Regions from separate parts of the Salinifilum ghardaiensis genome, predicted to be linked through region 1. Evidence: riboswitches for the same ligand, from Rfam matches in the RefSeq annotation. Region 1 holds a riboswitch; each other region holds the start of a gene.

The links. A riboswitch is a leader RNA that binds a small molecule or an ion and turns the genes downstream of it on or off. The one in region 1 is predicted to bind cobalamin.
Region 2: linked by a shared signal. The riboswitch ahead of ACVGV0_RS17900 (precorrin-8X methylmutase) and the one ahead of ACVGV0_RS12045 (ABC transporter substrate-binding protein) in region 1 are both predicted to bind cobalamin.
Region 3: linked by a shared signal. The riboswitch ahead of ACVGV0_RS02800 (ribonucleoside-diphosphate reductase subunit alpha) and the one ahead of ACVGV0_RS12045 (ABC transporter substrate-binding protein) in region 1 are both predicted to bind cobalamin.

Annotation. Positions count from the first base shown of each region.
Region 1 is NZ_CM137101.1:2,619,337-2,624,802, forward strand. Features, by position in the region: gene ACVGV0_RS12040 (UvrD-helicase domain-containing protein) at 1-3,029, shown strand, start outside; cobalamin riboswitch at 3,186-3,395, shown strand; gene ACVGV0_RS12045 (ABC transporter substrate-binding protein) at 3,458-4,495, shown strand; gene ACVGV0_RS12050 (FecCD family ABC transporter permease) at 4,492-5,466, shown strand, end outside.
Region 2 is NZ_CM137101.1:3,925,475-3,930,940, reverse strand. Features, by position in the region: gene cobJ (precorrin-3B C(17)-methyltransferase) at 1-1,077, shown strand, start outside; gene ACVGV0_RS17910 (DUF362 domain-containing protein) at 1,070-1,252, shown strand; gene ACVGV0_RS17905 (DUF1876 domain-containing protein) at 1,353-1,622, opposite strand; cobalamin riboswitch at 1,811-1,941, shown strand; gene ACVGV0_RS17900 (precorrin-8X methylmutase) at 2,251-2,853, shown strand; gene ACVGV0_RS17895 (sirohydrochlorin chelatase) at 2,872-3,780, shown strand; gene cobA (uroporphyrinogen-III C-methyltransferase) at 3,764-4,984, shown strand; gene yaaA (peroxide stress protein YaaA) at 5,066-5,466, opposite strand, start outside.
Region 3 is NZ_CM137101.1:624,371-629,836, reverse strand. Features, by position in the region: gene ACVGV0_RS02810 (ATP-binding protein) at 1-617, shown strand, start outside; gene ACVGV0_RS02805 (response regulator) at 774-1,460, shown strand; cobalamin riboswitch at 1,597-1,826, shown strand; gene ACVGV0_RS02800 (ribonucleoside-diphosphate reductase subunit alpha) at 1,964-4,477, shown strand; gene ACVGV0_RS02795 (ribonucleotide-diphosphate reductase subunit beta) at 4,625-5,466, shown strand, end outside.

The sequences.
Region 1 (5,466 bases):
CGGGGCTGTACCGGCTGCGGGACGACGTCGACGCCGAGGTGCTGGCCACCCTGCCGGAGTCGTGCCGCGGGACGGTGCGGTTCGCGCTGTCGGTGGAGATCTCCACGATCTACAAGGCCGGCGGGCACACCCGCAAGGTGCACCACCTGTGCTACCTGCCGGACTTCGCCGCGGCGGAGCGGTTCATCGCGCGGCTGTCGACGATCGGCAACCTCGCCTCGGACGGGCGGCCGATCCTCGGGCTGGATTCCCGCGACTTGCTGGAGATCACCCTCGAATCCGGCGACGGGGCGTACCTGGTGCCGGCGCACATCTGGACGCCGTGGTTCGCCGCGCTCGGCTCCAAGGCCGGGTTCGATTCGCTCGACGAGTGCTACCGGGACCTGGCCGGGCACGTCTTCGCCGTGGAGACGGGGTTGTCGTCGGATCCGGAGATGAACTGGCGCGTGTCCGGGTTGGACCGCTACACGCTGGTGAGCTATTCGGATGCGCACTCGCCGCCGATGGTCGCGCGCGAGGCGACAGCGTTCGACGTGGAGCTGGACTACTTCGCGGTGAAGTCCGCGCTGGAAACCGGCCGCGGCTACGCCGGCACGGTGGAGTTCTTCCCCGAGGAGGGCAAGTACCACCTCGACGGGCACCGCGGCTGCGGGCTGCGCTGCGCCCCGGAGGACACCGCCGCGCACGGCGGGGTGTGCCCCGACTGCGGCAAGGCGCTGACGGTCGGGGTGCTCAACCGGGTCGCGGCGGTGGCCGACCGGCCCGCCGGGGCGCGCCCGCAGGGCGCGGTGGACTACCGCAACCGCATCCCGCTACCGGAGATCATCGGCGAGCTGCGCGGCGTGGGGCCCAAGAGCAAGACGGTGTTCGCGGAAACCTCCCGGGTGACCGCCGCGTTCGGGCCGGAGCTGCACGTGCTCGACGAGGTGCCGGTCGAGCAGTTGGCCGGGCACGATCCCGCGTTGGGTGAGGCGATCCGTCGGCTGCGTGCCGGGCGGGTGCGCCGCGAGGCCGGCTTCGACGGGCAGTACGGGGTGATCCGCCTGTTCGACCCGGGCGAGGCGGCCGAGTGGGGCGGGTCCGCGTTAGCCCTGTTCGACGCGCCGACCCCCACCGTGCCGGCCCGGCGCGCTGCGGACGCGCCGGGCGGGGCTGCGGCGCCAGCCGGGGCGGGCGAGCACGCGGATGCGGCCACCGGCGGCAGGGAGGCTGCCGAGGAGCCCCCCGGTCAGGCCGCGCCCGCCCGCCCGGGCGTCGCGGTCGGCGCTGAGCAGACCGGTGACGGCACGGAACCCCCGGAGCCGGACGCGGTCGCGGCGACGGGCCTGCTGGCCGGGTTGGACGGTGCGCAGGCCGCGGCCGCGGCCTGCGCCGGCGGGCCGCTGCTGATCGTGGCCGGACCGGGCACGGGCAAGACCCGCACGGTCACCCACCGGCTGGCGCACCTGGTCGCCGAGCGCGGCGCGGACCCGCGGACGTGCCTGGCGGTCACGTTCACCCGCCGCGCCGCGGCGGAGATGCGGCAGCGCTTGGAGGGGCTGCTCGGTGCTCCGGCCGCGGAGATGACGGTGACCACGTTCCACGGCCTGGCGCTGCGGATCCTGCGCGAGCACGCCGACGCGGCGGGGCTCACCGCCGGGTTCGGCATCGCCGACGCGGCCGTGCAGCACGACCTGCGGCTGGCGCTGGCCGGCGACCAGGGCGGGGCGCGGCGGCTGGCGGACGCGGCCGGCCGCGTCCGGCTGGGCGAGCCGGTCGAGGAGGACGTGGCCGCGCTGGTGCGGCGCTACCACCAGGCGCTGGCCGAGCGCGACCTGGTCGACTTCGACGGGCTGCTGGACGCGGCGGTGGCCGTGCTCGCCGAGCACCCGCAGGCCGCCGCGGCGTGGCGGGACCGGTTCGCGTGGATCACCGTCGACGAGTACCAGGACGTCGACGCGGTGCAGTACCGGCTGCTGCGGCAGCTGGCCCCGCCGGAGGGCAACGTGACCGCCATCGGCGACCCGGACCAGGCGATCTACGCCTTCCGCGGCGCCGACGTGGGCTACTTCCTGCGGTTCACCGCGGACTTCCCCACCGCGCGGGTGTGCCACCTGCAGCGCAACTACCGCAGCGGGGCGCACATCCTCACCGCGGCGCAGCGGGCGGTGGCGGCGTCGACGTTCGTGCCGGACCGGGTGCTGGCCGCGGCCGGGGACCGGCCGGCGCACCGGATCGTGCGGCACACCGCCGCCGACGAGCACGCCGAGGCGGCCTACATCGCCGGCACGGTCGAGCAGCTGCTCGGCGGGGCGTCGTTCCACGCGTTGGACGCGGGTCGGGCCAGCGGGCACGAGCGCGGCGGGTTCGGTTTCGGCGACGTCGCCGTGCTCTACCGCACCGAGGCGCAGGCGCACGCCCTGGCCGAGGCGTTGGACCGGCAGGGCCTGCCGGTGCAGCGCCGTTCGCACGAGCGGCTGGCCCAGCGCACCGGGGTGCGGCTGGTCACCGACGAACTCGCCCGCGCCGGCGGGGGCGCCGCGGACGACGTGGTCACCGGGATGCGGCGGGCGGCCGAGGTGGTGGCCGGGCGGGTGCCGGACGAGACGGCCGCGCAGGTGCACCACGCGGTGGATCTGCTGCTGCCGCTGGCCCGCCGCTGCCGCGACGTGACCGAGCTGGCCCGCGAGGTCGCGCTCGGCGCGGAGGTCGACGTGCTGGACCCGCGGGCCGAGGCGGTGTGCCTGCTGACGCTGCACGCGGCCAAGGGCCTGGAGTTCCCGGTGGTGTTCCTGGCCGGCTGCGAGGACGGGCTGCTGCCGCTGTCGTGGCCGCAGTCCCCGCCGGACGAGCAGGCGCTCGCCGAGGAGCGGCGGCTGGTGTTCGTGGGCATGACCCGCGCGCACGAGCGGTTGTACCTCACCGGTGCGGCGCGCCGCGGCGGTCGCGACCGGCGCCGCAGCCCGTTGCTGGACGGGTTGGGCGATGCGGTCGTCGATGCGCAGCCGGTGCGGCGCCAGCCGCGGCCGCGGCAGCTGAGCCTGCTGTGACTCCTCGACGGCCTGGGGGTGCCGCCGCGGCTGCCTGACCCGACCGCCCGGGTCGTCCGGGCGGGGCCGCGGGGGTGCCCCAACTCACCCCTCACCCGCCGGATCGCGGCGTGACCAGGGGTTTCGCCGGGGCGGGTGGGCCGGGTCGGCGCGGGTGGTACGTTGTCGTTCGCCAGTCGAACTCACGCGCGACGTGAGTCAGGGAATCCGGTGCGAATCCGGAACTGACGCGCAGCGGTGTGGGCGACGGGCGGAACACGGAGTCGTGGAACGGCCCCGGGCTCAGCCACTGGAGCACGCCCTCCGGGAAGGCGTTCCGCCCGGAAGACCCCGAGTCCGAAGACCTGCTGGCTCCCGGCCCGCGCGGCCGGGTCTTGTCATGCACCCGCGGGCCCGCGTCTCGGCCCCTTCGACACCGAGGAGCGTTCGTGCGCTTGCTGTCGGCACTGCACCGCCTCGCTCTGCCGTTGTCCCTGCTGTCCGCGCTCGCGCTGCTGGCCGGCTGCGGTACCGCAGCGGCGCCGCAGCAGCAACCGCCCGCCCCCGGCTACCCCCGCGCCGTGGACAACTGCGGCACGCGCACCGAACTGGACCGGCCGCCGCAGCGGGTCGTGTCGCTGAACCAGGGCACCACGGAGATCCTGCTGGCGCTCGGGCTGGGCGACCGCATCGTGGGCACGTCCATGTGGACCGACCCGCTGCCGCAGGAACTGGCCGCGGCGAACGCGTCGGTGCCGCGCCTGGCCGACGACATGCCGTCGTTCGAGTCGGTGCTGGCCGCCGAACCCGACTTCGTCACCGCCTCGTTCGTGTCCACCCTCGGCCCCGGCGGGGTCGCCACGCGGGGACAGTTCGCCGAGCTCGGCGTGAACAGCTACCTCTCCCCCGCCGACTGCGCCAAGGACAACAGCGGCTCCGGCGACGGGCGGCGGCAGCACCCGCTGTCGATGCAGACCCTCTACCGCGAGGTCCGCGAGCTGGCGGAGCTGTTCGACGTGCCCCGGCGCGGCGAACGACTCGTCGCCGACCTGCAGGCACGCATGGACCGCGCCACCCGCGGCCTCGACGCCTCCGGCACGTCGCTGATGTTCTGGTTCGCCAACTCCGAGTCGCCCTACCTGGCGGGCTGCTGCGGCGCGCCGGGCATCATCACCGACCAGGTCGGCGCGCGCAACGCCTTCGCCGACACGCACGCGGAGTGGCCGCAGATCAACTGGGAGACCGTGGCCGAGCGCAACCCGGACGTGCTCGTGCTCGGCGACCTCTCGCGCCGGTCGGAGACGGCCGAGACCGCGCGCGCCAAGATCGCCTTCCTCGAGTCGCACCCGGCCACGGCCCACATGGACGCGGTCGAGAACCACCGGTACGTGCGGCTGAGCGGGCAGGCGATGAACCCGTCGATCCGCACCGTGGCCGGAGTGGAGAAGGTCGCCGCCAAGCTGCGCGAGTTCGGGCGCGACCGGTGAGCGCGGCCGGGACGACCCGCGCGGCCCGGCGCGCGTGGCTGCCGCTGTTGCTGGTGGTGGGGCTGGCCGCGCTGGCGGGATCGGTGGCCGTGGCCATCACCATCGGCCCGGCCGAGATCCGCGTCGGCGACGTGTACGCCACCGTGGCCGCCCGCCTCGGGCTCGGCGAGTCCTCGCTGTCGCTGATCCGCGAGGGCATCGTGTGGAACCTGCGGCTGCCGCGCACGCTGCTGGCCGCGGTGTGCGGCGCGGGCCTGGCCACCTGCGGGGCGATCATGCAGTCGCTGCTGCGCAACCCGCTGGCCGACCCGTTCGTGCTGGGCGTGTCCTCCGGCGCGTCGACCGGGGCGGTGCTGGTGCTCGTGCTCGGCTTCGGCGGCGGGGCGGTGTCGATGTCGGCCGGCGCGTTCGCCGGCGCGATCGTCTCGTTCACCCTCGTGCTGGTGCTGGCGCACCTGCTCGGCGGCACCACCGACCGGGTGGTGCTGGCCGGGGTGGCGGCGATGCAGCTGTTCTCGGCGCTGACCTCGTTCATCGTGCTCACCTCGGCCGACGCGCAGACCACGCGCGGGGTGATGTTCTGGCTGCTGGGGTCGCTGGGCAACGCCGCCTGGACCGAGGTGGCCACGTGCACCGCGGCGCTGGCGGTGGCGCTGGTGCTCTGCGGCGGCCACGCCCGGTCGCTGGACGCGTTCGCCTTCGGCGAGGACGCCGCGGCCGCTCTCGGCGTGGCGGTGGCCCGCACGCGGCTGGTGCTGCTGTGCACCACGGCGCTGCTCACGGCGGTGGTCGTCAGCGCCGTCGGCGCGATCGGGTTCGTCGGCCTGGTGCTGCCGCACGCCGCGCGCGCCGTGGCGGGGGCGAACCACGCGCGGCTGCTGCCGGTGACGGCGCTGGCCGGGGCGGTGTTCCTGGTGTGGGTGGACACCCTCGGCCGCACGCTGCTCGACCCGCAGGAGATCCCCGTGGGC
Region 2 (5,466 bases), 1.3 Mb from region 1:
CACGACCTCGACCCGCGCGCGATCCGCGCCGCGGCCAGCGTCGACCTCAAGGCCGAGGAGACCGGCATCCTGCAGGCGGTGCAGGACCTGGGCTTCTGGCACTCCAGCGACGGCGGTGACGAGCTGCCGCTGCTGACCTACCCGGCCCAGCAGCTCGCCGAGGTCGCCGTGCCCAACCCGAGCGAGACCGTGCGGGCCGAGGTCGGCACGCCCAGCGTCTCCGAGGCCGCGGCGCTGACCGGAGCCGCCGAGCTCGCCGAGGGCGGGGAGGTGCAGCTCGTCGCGGACAAGATCAAGGGCGCGGACGTCACCGCCGCCGCCGCCCGGATCCGCCCCCGGGGGCGGCTGGCGATCGTCGGCCTGGGCCCGGGGACCCCCGAACTGCGCACCGCGCGCGTGGAGGCGGAACTGCGCCGCGCCTCCGTGGTCGTCGGGCTGGACCAGTACCTCGACCAGGTGCGGCACCTGCTGCGGCCGGGCACCGAGGTCCGCAGCAGCGGCCTCGGCCAGGAGGAGGCCAGGGCCGAGGAAGCCGTGACGCTGGCGCGGACCGGCAACGCCGTGGCGCTCATCGGTTCCGGCGACGCCGGCGTGTACGCCATGGCCAGCCCCGCGCTGGAGAAGGCGTCCTCGGACATCGAGGTGGTGGGCGTTCCGGGGGTGACCGCGGCGCTCGCGGCCTCGGCGCTGCTCGGCGCGCCGCTCGGCCACGACCACGTGCTCATCAGCCTGTCCGACCTGCACACGCCGTGGGAGATCATCGAGCGGCGCGTGCGCGCCGCGGCGGAGGGCGACCTCGTGGTGTGCTTCTACAACCCGCGGTCGGTGCAGCGCGACTGGCAGCTGGGGCGTGCGCTGGAGATCCTCGCCGAGTCCCGACCGGCGACCACGCCGGTCGGCGCCGTGCGGCAGGCCTACCGGCCCGACCAGGGCGTTTGGTGCGCACCGATCGCCGAGTTCGATCCGGGTTCGGTGGACATGCTCACCACCGTGATCGTGGGCTCCTCGCAGTCGGCCGTGCTCAGCGACCGCTTCGTCACGCCGCGCGGCTACCGGTGGATGACCAGCGATGCCTGAGGACCCGCTGGTGATCACCACCGACTGCACCGCCTGCGGCGCGTGCCTGCTGACGTGCCCGGAGCACGCGCTGCGCCCCGCTCCGGGGCGCCCGCGGGTGGTGGCCGACCGGTGCACCGCCTGCGGCGAGTGCGTGGAGATCTGCCCGGCCGATGCCATCCGCCTGCTGGAGTAGGTTCCTGCCCGGGCAGGGTGCCGCGCCCGCCGCAGCGGCAGCGGGCGCGACCGGGAGCTCTCCGGCCCCGGCCGCGCCGCCCCGCTCGGGGCCGTCCCGCTCAGGCGGGCAGCCGCACGCGGCGGTTCAGCTGCTGGCCGATGTCGGACGCCGCCGTGTCCAGCAGTTTGTGCGCCAGTTCGAACAGCGCGCGGGCCGTCGCGATTTCGTCCCCGATCTGGGGGACCTCGGGATCGTCGGGATGCCGCCGCGCCGTGCCGTGGCCGTGTACGACCTGGCCGCTCGGCGTGGTGAACCCGACATCGCACGTCGTCTTCGAACCCTGTTCGACGACTTGGAGATCGAGGGTGATCGTGTGCGTCTCGTTCATGGTCGCCTCCCGGGCCGTGCTGGGCAGAGCGCCACCACGGTGACTCCAGGATGGAGGTCGCGCTGGCGGAACGGAACCCGACGCGTCACCCACACGGGGTGGAACCGGACCCCTGCACGCTCTGTGATCGAATTCACCGGGTTTGACCTCGCGGGGTTCGCGGGCGAAGATGCGGCGGTCGGTGACAGAGGAACCCGGTGCGAATCCGGGACGGACCCGCCCACTGTGACCGGGTGAGCGGGCGCCGCGCAGGAATGGCCACGGCCGGAGACGGCGGGAAGGCCGACGGCGCTCGCGATGATCCGGGAGTCAGGAGACTCAGCACCGACCCCGCGCCGCACCGCGGCGCGCGGCGCCCTCGCCGGCCCCTCGGGCGGGAAACCCAGGAGGTTCGTGGACCGATGTCTCGCGTGCTGCGTCCGCCGCGCGGACGAGCGCGGCCGCAGCGCTGCGGAGTGCGGTTCGGCGCGCCGCGGTGGCGCGCGCGTGCCCGCGCAACCGCGGGCGAGCGCGCCCGCGCCGCCGTCCGGTGCCCCCGGCGCGGTCCCGGGGAGCGGGCGCGCCGCGGAGTCGAACGCGCGCCCGGCGCGGAGCGGCCGGGCGCGCCGAGCCCGATCTCATGCGAAGGATGACCGTGCGCAGGAAAGTGCATCCGATCGAAACCGAGTCCTACCGCATCATGCGGCAGCGCGCCGATTTCGCGCACCACCCGCCGCTGGCGCGCGCCGTCGTGGAGCGCGTGGTGCACACCACCGCCGATCCGAGCTGGGTGGGCGAAGTCGTCACCACCGAGTCCGCAGCTGAGCAGGGTCGGCGCGCGCTCGTGGGCGGCGCGCCGCTGGTCTGCGACGTGCGCATGGTCGCCGCGGGAGTGACCGCCCGCGACTCGCGCGTCGGCCTGGACCACCCGTCGGTGGCGGAAACCGCCGGACAGGCGGAAATAACCCGATCGGCCGCGGGAATCCGTTGCGCCGCAAGGGATTTTCCCGACGGTGCGGTGTGGGCCATCGGGAACGCCCCCACGGCGCTGACCGAGCTGCTGCGGTTGGCCGCCGGCGGCGAGGTGCGCCCGGCGCTCGTCATCGGGGTGCCGGTGGGTTTCGTCGGCGCCGTCGAGTCGAAGGCCGCGCTGCGCGGGAGCGGACTTCCCGCGGTGAGCACGCTGTCCGAGCGCGGCGGTGCCGCCATCGCGTCCGCTGCGGTGAACGCGTTGTTGTACTGGCAAGATTGACGAATCCGGAGGTAACCAGTGAATCGACCGCGACCACTCCTGCTCGTCGGACACGGCACAGTGGACGAAGGCGGGGTGGGTGAGTTCCGCGCGTTCACGCAGCGGGTCGCCGAGCGCGTCTCCGCCGCGGGGATCGACGTCGGCGGAGGGTTCATCGAACTGTCCGCGCCCGCCGTGAACGAGGCGTGGGACGACCTCGCCGAACGCGGCCACGCCGAAATGGTCGCCGTGCCACTGGTCCTCGTCGCCGCCGGGCACGGCAAGGGCGACATCCCGGCCGCGCTGGAGCGCGAGGTGAAGCGCAACCCCGCCACCCGCTACGTCTTCGGCCGCCCGCTCGGCCCCCACCCGACGCTGCTGTCGGTGCTGTCCGAACGCATCGAGGCGGAGGTTCCCCGTTCGGAGTGGACGGACACGGCCGTCGTCCTCGTCGGCCGCGGCTCCACCGACCCGGACGCGAACTCCGAGGTGTCCAAGGTCTCACGGCTCTTGCAGGAAACCGGCGGTTTCGCCACCGTGGAGACGTCGTTCATCTCGCTGGCACCGCCGGACGTTCCCGGCGGTCTGGAGCGCGCTCGCCGGCTGGGTGCGAAACGGGTCGTGGTGGCGCCGTACTTCCTCTTCGACGGAGTGCTGCCGCAGCGGGTCGTGACGCAGGCGCACGAGTACGGCGAGCGGAATCCGGACATCGATGTCCGGGTCGCCGGGTACCTGGGCAACACCGACGCGCTGGCCGACCTCGTCGTGGAGCGCTACCACGAGGCCCTGCACGGCGACATCCGGATGAACTGCGATACCTGCGCGTATCGCGTGCTGCTGCCCGGGTTCGAGGACAAGCTGGGCCAGCCGCAGACACCGCACCACCACCCGGACGATCCGACCGGACAAGGTCATGGCCACGGACACGCACATGGGCACGCGCACTGACACACCGACAGAGCACCACTACCTCGCCGGGTTGGACCTGCGCGGGCGACGCGTCGTCGTCGTCGGCGCGGGCACCGTGGCGCAGCGGCGCCTGCCGCGGCTCGTCGGCGCGGGGGCCGAGGTCGAGGTGATCGCACCGGAGGCCACCCCCGCCGTGGAGTCCATGGCCGATCGCGGCGAGGTGCGCTGGACGCGCCGCGCCTTCGCCGCGGGCGACCTCGCCGAGGCGTGGTACGCCGTGGCGGCGGCCTCCGACGACGCGGTCAACGCAGCCGTCGGCGCGGAAGCCGAGCGCAACCGGGTGTTCTGCGTGCGCGCCGACGACGCCCCCGCGGGCAGCGCCGTCACCCCCGCCGTGGGCGAGCACGACGGGCTGCTGCTCGGGGTGCTCGCAGGGGGCGAACCCCGGCGGTCGGTGGCGGTGCGCGACGGCCTCGTGGAGGCGCTGCAGTCCGGCGTCGTCGACGAGCACGCGGAACCGCCGTCCCCCGGCGTCGCGCTCGTCGGCGGCGGGCCGGGCGCGCCCGACCTCATCACGGTGCGCGGGCGGCGCCTGCTGGCCAAGGCCGACATGGTGCTCACCGACCACCTGGCGCCGCGCGAGCTGCTCGACGAGCTCGGCTCGCACGTCGAGGTCGTGGACGCTTCCAAGATCCCGTACGGACGGGCGGCGAACCAGGAGGTCATCAACCGGACGCTCATCGACGGCGCCCGCGCCGGGAAGTTCGTGGTGCGCCTCAAGGGCGGCGACCCGTACGTGTTCGGCCGCGGTTTCGAGGAGCTGCTGGCGTGCACCGAGGCGGGCGTGCCGGTGACGGTGGTGCCCGGCATCACCAGCGCGTTCTCCGCCCCCGCGGTCTCGGACGTGCCGGTCACCCACCGCGGCGTGGCGCACGAGGTGGTCGTCGTCTCCGGCCACGTGCCCCCGGACGACGAGAAGTCGCTGGTGGACTGGCCCGCACTGGCGCGGCTGAGCGGCACGCTCGTGCTCATGATGGCGGTGCGCCGGCTCGACGCGTTCGCCGACGTGCTGCTGCGGCACGGGCGCCCGGCCGACACCCCGGTGGCGGTCATCCAGGAGGGAACCATGCCGGGGCAGCGGACGGTGCGCAGCACGCTCGGCGCGATCGCCGAGGACGTCGAGCATGCGGACGTGGCCCCGCCGGCGATCGTCGTCATCGGACCCGTGGCCGGGCTCAAGTGAGGGTCGAGTGCGGGTCCCGCTCCTCCCGGCGGTCCCGGCCGTCCCCCGGAGCCCGGGCGACGGCCGAGTCCGGACTTCCCGTCACCGCACGATGAGCGCGAAGCGCTGCTCCCCCTCGCGCTCCACCGCGAAGCCGTCCGACCGCACGAGGTCCAGCAGGTCGTCCACTGTGGCGGGTTCTGCGGCGGTCGCGGCGAGGCTGCGCGCCAAGCGCCCCTTGTAGGACTTGTTGTGGTGGCTGACGACCTTGCGCTCGCCGCGGGAGTCCTCCGAGAGCACGCGCACACCCGCGGCGGCGGGAACGCGCGCCAGCGCGGCGTAGGCGCCCGAGCGCAGGTCGACGACGAGCTCGTCCAGCCCGCCCAGCACCGGCTCCAGCACGGGGCGCCACACCGGCCGCAGCTTCCCCGCACCGGGCAGCCGCGCATCGGCCGACATCCGGTACGGTGGGATCTCGTCGGTGCCGCGCACCAGCCCGAACA
Region 3 (5,466 bases), 2.0 Mb from region 1:
TGGCCAACGGCCTGCGCGCGCAGACCCACGAGTTCGCCAACCGCATCCACACCGTCACCGGCATGCTCGACCTCGGGGCCGTCGGCGAGGCCCGCGAGTACCTGTCCGAGCTGTCCGCCACGACGACGCGGGCGAGCACGTCCGTGTCCGAGCGCGTCCACGACACCGCGCTGGCGGCGCTCGTGCTGGCGAAGTCGGCGCAGGCCTCCGAGCGGGGCGTGGAGTTCGAGCTCGCCGCGCTCAGCGACGTGCCGCGGGAACTGCCGCCGCAGCTGCGCGACGACGTGCTGCTGATCGTGGGCAACCTGGTGGACAACGCCCTCGAAGCCGTGGGCGGCTCCGGCTGGGTGGAGCTGCTCGTGCGGCTGCACCGGGACGGCGAACCGCTGCTGGAGATCCGCGTCACCGACTCGGGCCCGGGCCCGGCTCCCGCGGTCGCCGAGGAGGTGTTCGCCGCCGGGGTGAGCACCAAGGGGAGCGGCGGCACCGGCCACCGCGGGCTCGGGCTCGCGCTGGTGCGGCAGGCCGCGCAGCGGTGGCACGGGTCGGTGGACGTGGACGCCACCGAGGAGACCGTGTTCAGCGCCTACCTCCCGGTGCGAGAGGATGCGCGCTAGCACGCCGGTAACGTCGCCGGCCGCTGCGCACGTCCGCGCGGTGCCGGTGGCGGCCGCCGTGCCGTCGGAAGCCGCGCCCCTCGGGGGCAGGACCCGTCGGAGGCGGGGACTCCCAGCGGAGGGCCCGCGCGGACGCCGCGCAGGAGGTGGGAGCCGGTGCTGTCGGTGCTCGTCGTCGACGACGACGCGCGCGTGGCGCGCAACCACCGGGATTTCGTCGCCTCGGTGCCGGGGTTCGCGGTGGTCGGCGTCGCCCACAGCGGCGCCGAGGCGCTGCGCGCCGTTGCCGAGCACCAGCCCGACCTCGTCCTGCTCGACCTCTACCTGCCGGACATGTCGGGCATCGACGTGCTGCAGCGGCTGCGGGCGCCGGACGAACCGGGCCCGGGCACGCCCGTGGACGTGCTGGTGATCACCGCGCTGCGCGACATCGACAACGTGCGCGCCGCGCTGCACGGCGGTGCGATGTACTACCTGCTCAAACCCTTCAACCTGGACGCGCTGCGGGAGCAGCTGGACCGCTTCGCAGCGGTGCGCGACAAGCTCACCGGCGTGGAGCAGGCCACCCAGCGGGACGTGGACCGCGTGTTCGGCGTGCGCCGCCCGACCTCGCGGACGAGCCTGCCGAAGGGGCTGACGGCGGAGACGGCGCAGCTCGTGGCGGAGACGCTGCGCGCGGCCGAGTCCGACCTGTCGGCCGTGGAGGTCGCCGAGCGCGCCGGCATCGCGCGGGTGACCGCGCGGCGCTACCTCGAGCACCTGTGCGCCGACGGGCAGGCCGCGCTGCGGATGCGGTACGGGTCGGCGGGGCGGCCCGAGCACCGCTACCGGTGGGTGCGGTGAAACACGAGGAAGTGGCCCCGGAAACGCGGGTGGGTGCGTAGCAGGGCCTCCGGGGAAGCCCCCGCTCCGGGTGCTCGACATCGAGCAGCCGCCGCGACACGGGATCTGGCCCCGTTCGCGATCGCGCATCGCAACATGTAGTGTGCTCGGTGCTGGTGGTTCACGGGGCCGGGAACGGTCCGGTGAGGCGAGAGGGAACCCGGTGGGAATCCGGGACTGCCCCGCAGCGGTGAGCGGGAACGACCGCCGTCACCACCCCCGCGGTGGTGCAGCACTGGACGCACGTCCGGGAAGCGACGGCCAGTAGGGCCGGCCGAGCGCCGGAAGCCCGCGAGTCCGAAGACCTGCCACCGGTGTGCGCGGGAGAACGCGCACGCACGCCGGGCCTCGAGGGCGGGCCCCGGACACGCGGACCACCCCGCCGGGTGGAGAACCCGCCACGCGGAACGCACCGCAGCGGCGCAGCGCGCCGGCGTCCACCACTCCCGCTCGCGAGGTCCCGGATACGGACGGACTCGCGAGAGGAGAGCGTCGTGACCCAAGCGCCCCCTGCAGCACCCGCGCGCACGCCGGAGCTGAGCGTGCGCGAACCCGACGGCCGCCTGCGCCCGCTCGACTGGGACCGCGTGGTGCGCCTCGTGCAGCACGCGACCAGCGGGCTCGCCGACGTGCACGCCGAACCGGTGCTGGCCGAGATCCGCCGCAACCTCTACGACGGCGTGCGCGCCGAGGAGCTCGCGCAGGCGCAGATCATGGCCGCGCGCACCCTCGTCGAGTCCGAACCGAACTACTCGCACGTCTGCGCCCGGCTGCTGCTGCACGCGCTGCGCGGCGAAGCGCTGCAGCACCTCGGCACGACCGCGTCCGAATCGGACACCGGCGAACCGGGAACCGACTGCGCCGAGCACTTCCCCGCCTACGTGCGATTGGGCGTCCACCTCGGACTGCTCGACCCGGAGCTGGAGCGGTTCGACCTGCATCGGCTGGCCGCCGCGCTCGTCGGCGAGCGCGACCTGCAGTTCACCCACCTCGGCCTGCAGACGCTCCACGACCGCTACCTGCTGCACGACGACGGGGTGCGGTTCGAGCTGCCGCAGGCGTTCTTCATGCGCGTGGCCATGGGCCTGGCGCTGCACGAGGACGACCGGGAGCGGCGTGCGATCGAGTTCTACGAGCTGCTGTCGACGTTCACGTTCATGGCCTCGACGCCGACCCTGTTCAACGCGGGAACCCTGCGTCCGCAGCTGTCCTCGTGCTTCCTCACCACTGTGGACGACGACCTCTCGTCGATCTTCCGCTCGTACCGCAGCAACGCGATGCTCGCGAAGTACTCCGGCGGGCTCGGCAACGACTGGACGCCCGTGCGCGGGCTCGGTGCGCGCATCCGCGGCACCAACGGGACCTCGCAGGGCGTCGTGCCGTTCCTGAAGATCGCCAACGACACGACGGTCGCCGTCAACCAGGGCGGCAAGCGCAAGGGCGCGGCGTGCGCCTACCTGGAGACCTGGCACATCGACATCGAGGAATTCCTCGACCTGCGCAAGAACACCGGCGACGACCGGCGCCGCACGCACGACATGAACACGGCGAACTGGATCCCGGACGAGTTCATGCGGCGCGTCGAGGCCGACGCCGAGTGGACGCTGTTCTCGCCCGACGAGGTGCCCGGCCTGCACGACGCCTGCGGCACCGACTTCGCCGAGCGCTACCGGGCCGCCGAAGCGGCCGCCGACCGCGGCGAGATCGCCGTGTTCCGCCGGGTGCGGGCGGTGGAGCTGTGGCGGCGGATGCTCACCGCCCTGTTCGAGACCGGCCACCCGTGGCTGACGTTCAAGGACCCGTGCAACCTGCGCTCGCCGCAGCAGCACGCGGGCGTGGTGCACTCGTCCAACCTGTGCACCGAGATCACGTTGAACACCGGCCCGGACGAGGTGGCCGTGTGCAACCTCGGGTCGGTGAACCTGCGGGCGCACGTCGGCTCCGGCGGCCTCGACCACGCGCGGCTGGAGAGCACGGTCACCACCGCCGTGCGCATGCTGGACAACGTCATCGACCTCAACTTCTACACGCTCGACGAGGCCCGCGACTCCAACTTCCGCCACCGCCCCGTCGGGCTGGGCGTCATGGGGCTGCAGGACGCCCTGTTCGAGCAGGGCGTCCCGTTCGCCTCCGCGGAGGCCGTCGAGTTCGCCGACACGAGCACCGAGGCGGTGAGCTACTACGCGATCGCCGCCTCGGTGCAGCTGGCGGCCGAACGCGGCCGGTACTCCTCCTTCGAGGGGTCGCTGTGGAGCCGCGGCATCCTGCCGGTCGACTCGCTGCGCCTGCTCGAGCAGGCGCGCGACCCCGAGCACGCCGAGCTGGACCACTCCGCGCGCATGGACTGGGACGGGCTGCGCCGGCGGGTGCGGAACACGGGCATGCGCAACTCCAACGTGCTGGCCATCGCCCCGACGGCGACGATCTCGAACATCTGCGGTGTGGGCCAGTCCGTCGAGCCGCTGTTCTCGAACCTGTTCGTCAAGTCCAACATGTCCGGCGACTTCACCGCCATCAACCCGTACCTGGTGCGGGACCTGAAGCGGCGCGGCCTGTGGGACGCGGCGATGGTCGCGGACCTGAAGTACCACGACGGCACCGTCTCGGCCATCGACCGCGTCCCCGCAGACCTCAAGGCGCTGTACGCGAACGCGTTCGAAGTGGACAGCTCCTGGATCGTGGAGGCCGCGGCGCGCCGCCAGAAGTGGCTCGACCAGGCGCAGTCGCTGAACCTCTACATCGCCTCCCCGAGCGGCAAGAAGCTCGACGCGCTGTACCGCGCGGCCTGGCGCAAGGGCCTGAAGACGACCTACTACCTGCGCTCCCGTTCGGCCACCCAGGTGGAGAAGAGCACGCTGCGCGGCACCGACGGCAAGCTCAACGCGGTCCCGGCGACCCCGGCCGCGGAGCGCGGCGCCGAGCCGACCGGCTCCGCCGCGTGCGCCGCCGACGAGCCCGACTGCGAAGCCTGCCAGTAGCTGGACTTCGCCGGGTCGTTTTGCGCACGGGATCCCGCAGCTGAATCCCCTGCACTCCCAGCTGCCCCGACCAGCTGCCCCGACCTCCCGCCCCGGACAGCGGAACAGACGCCTGCCTCGCCGTCCACGCCCCTTGGAGCACTCGAGATGACCACCGCCGCCAACGACACCGATCCCACCGGTCTCGGCGCGATCGACCGGGACGCCGGACGCGTCACCGTCGACGACAAGTCCATGATCAACGCCCGCGCCGACGTGAACCAGCTGCTGCCGCTGAAGTACCACTGGGCCTGGGAGAAGTACCTCGCCGGCTGCCACAACCACTGGATGCCCACCGAGGTCGGCATGCAGGCCGACATCGCGCTGTGGAAGTCCTCCGACGGGCTCACCGAGGACGAACGGCTCATGCTCGTGCGCAACCTCGGGTTCTTCGCCACCGCCGAGTCCCTGGTGGCCAACAACGTCGTCCTGGCCGTGTACCGGCACCTGACCAACCCGGAGTGCCGCCAGTACCTGCTGCGGCAGGCCTTCGAGGAGGCGGTGCACACGCAGACGTTCCAGTACATCTGCGAGAGCCTCGGGCTCGACGAGGGCGAGCTGTTCAACGCCTACCGCGAGGTCCCCTCCATCGCCGACAAGGACGCGTGGGCGCTGCAGTACACGCAGAACCTGGAAGATCCCGGGTTCACCACCGGCACCCCGGAGGCGGACCAGAACTTCCTGCGCGACCTCATCGCCTTCTACGTGATCTTCGAAGGCATGTGGTTCTACACGGGTTTCGCGCAGGTCCTCGCGCTGGGCCGGCGCAACAAGATGGTCGGCATCGCCGAGCAGTACCAGTACATCCTGCGCGACGAGTCGCTGCACATGAACTTCGGCATCGACTGCATCAACCAGATCAAGCTGGAGAACCCGCACCTGTGGACGGCGCAGTTCCAGCGCGAGGTGCGCACCATGCTCGCCGAGGCCTGCGACCTGGAGGTCGCCTA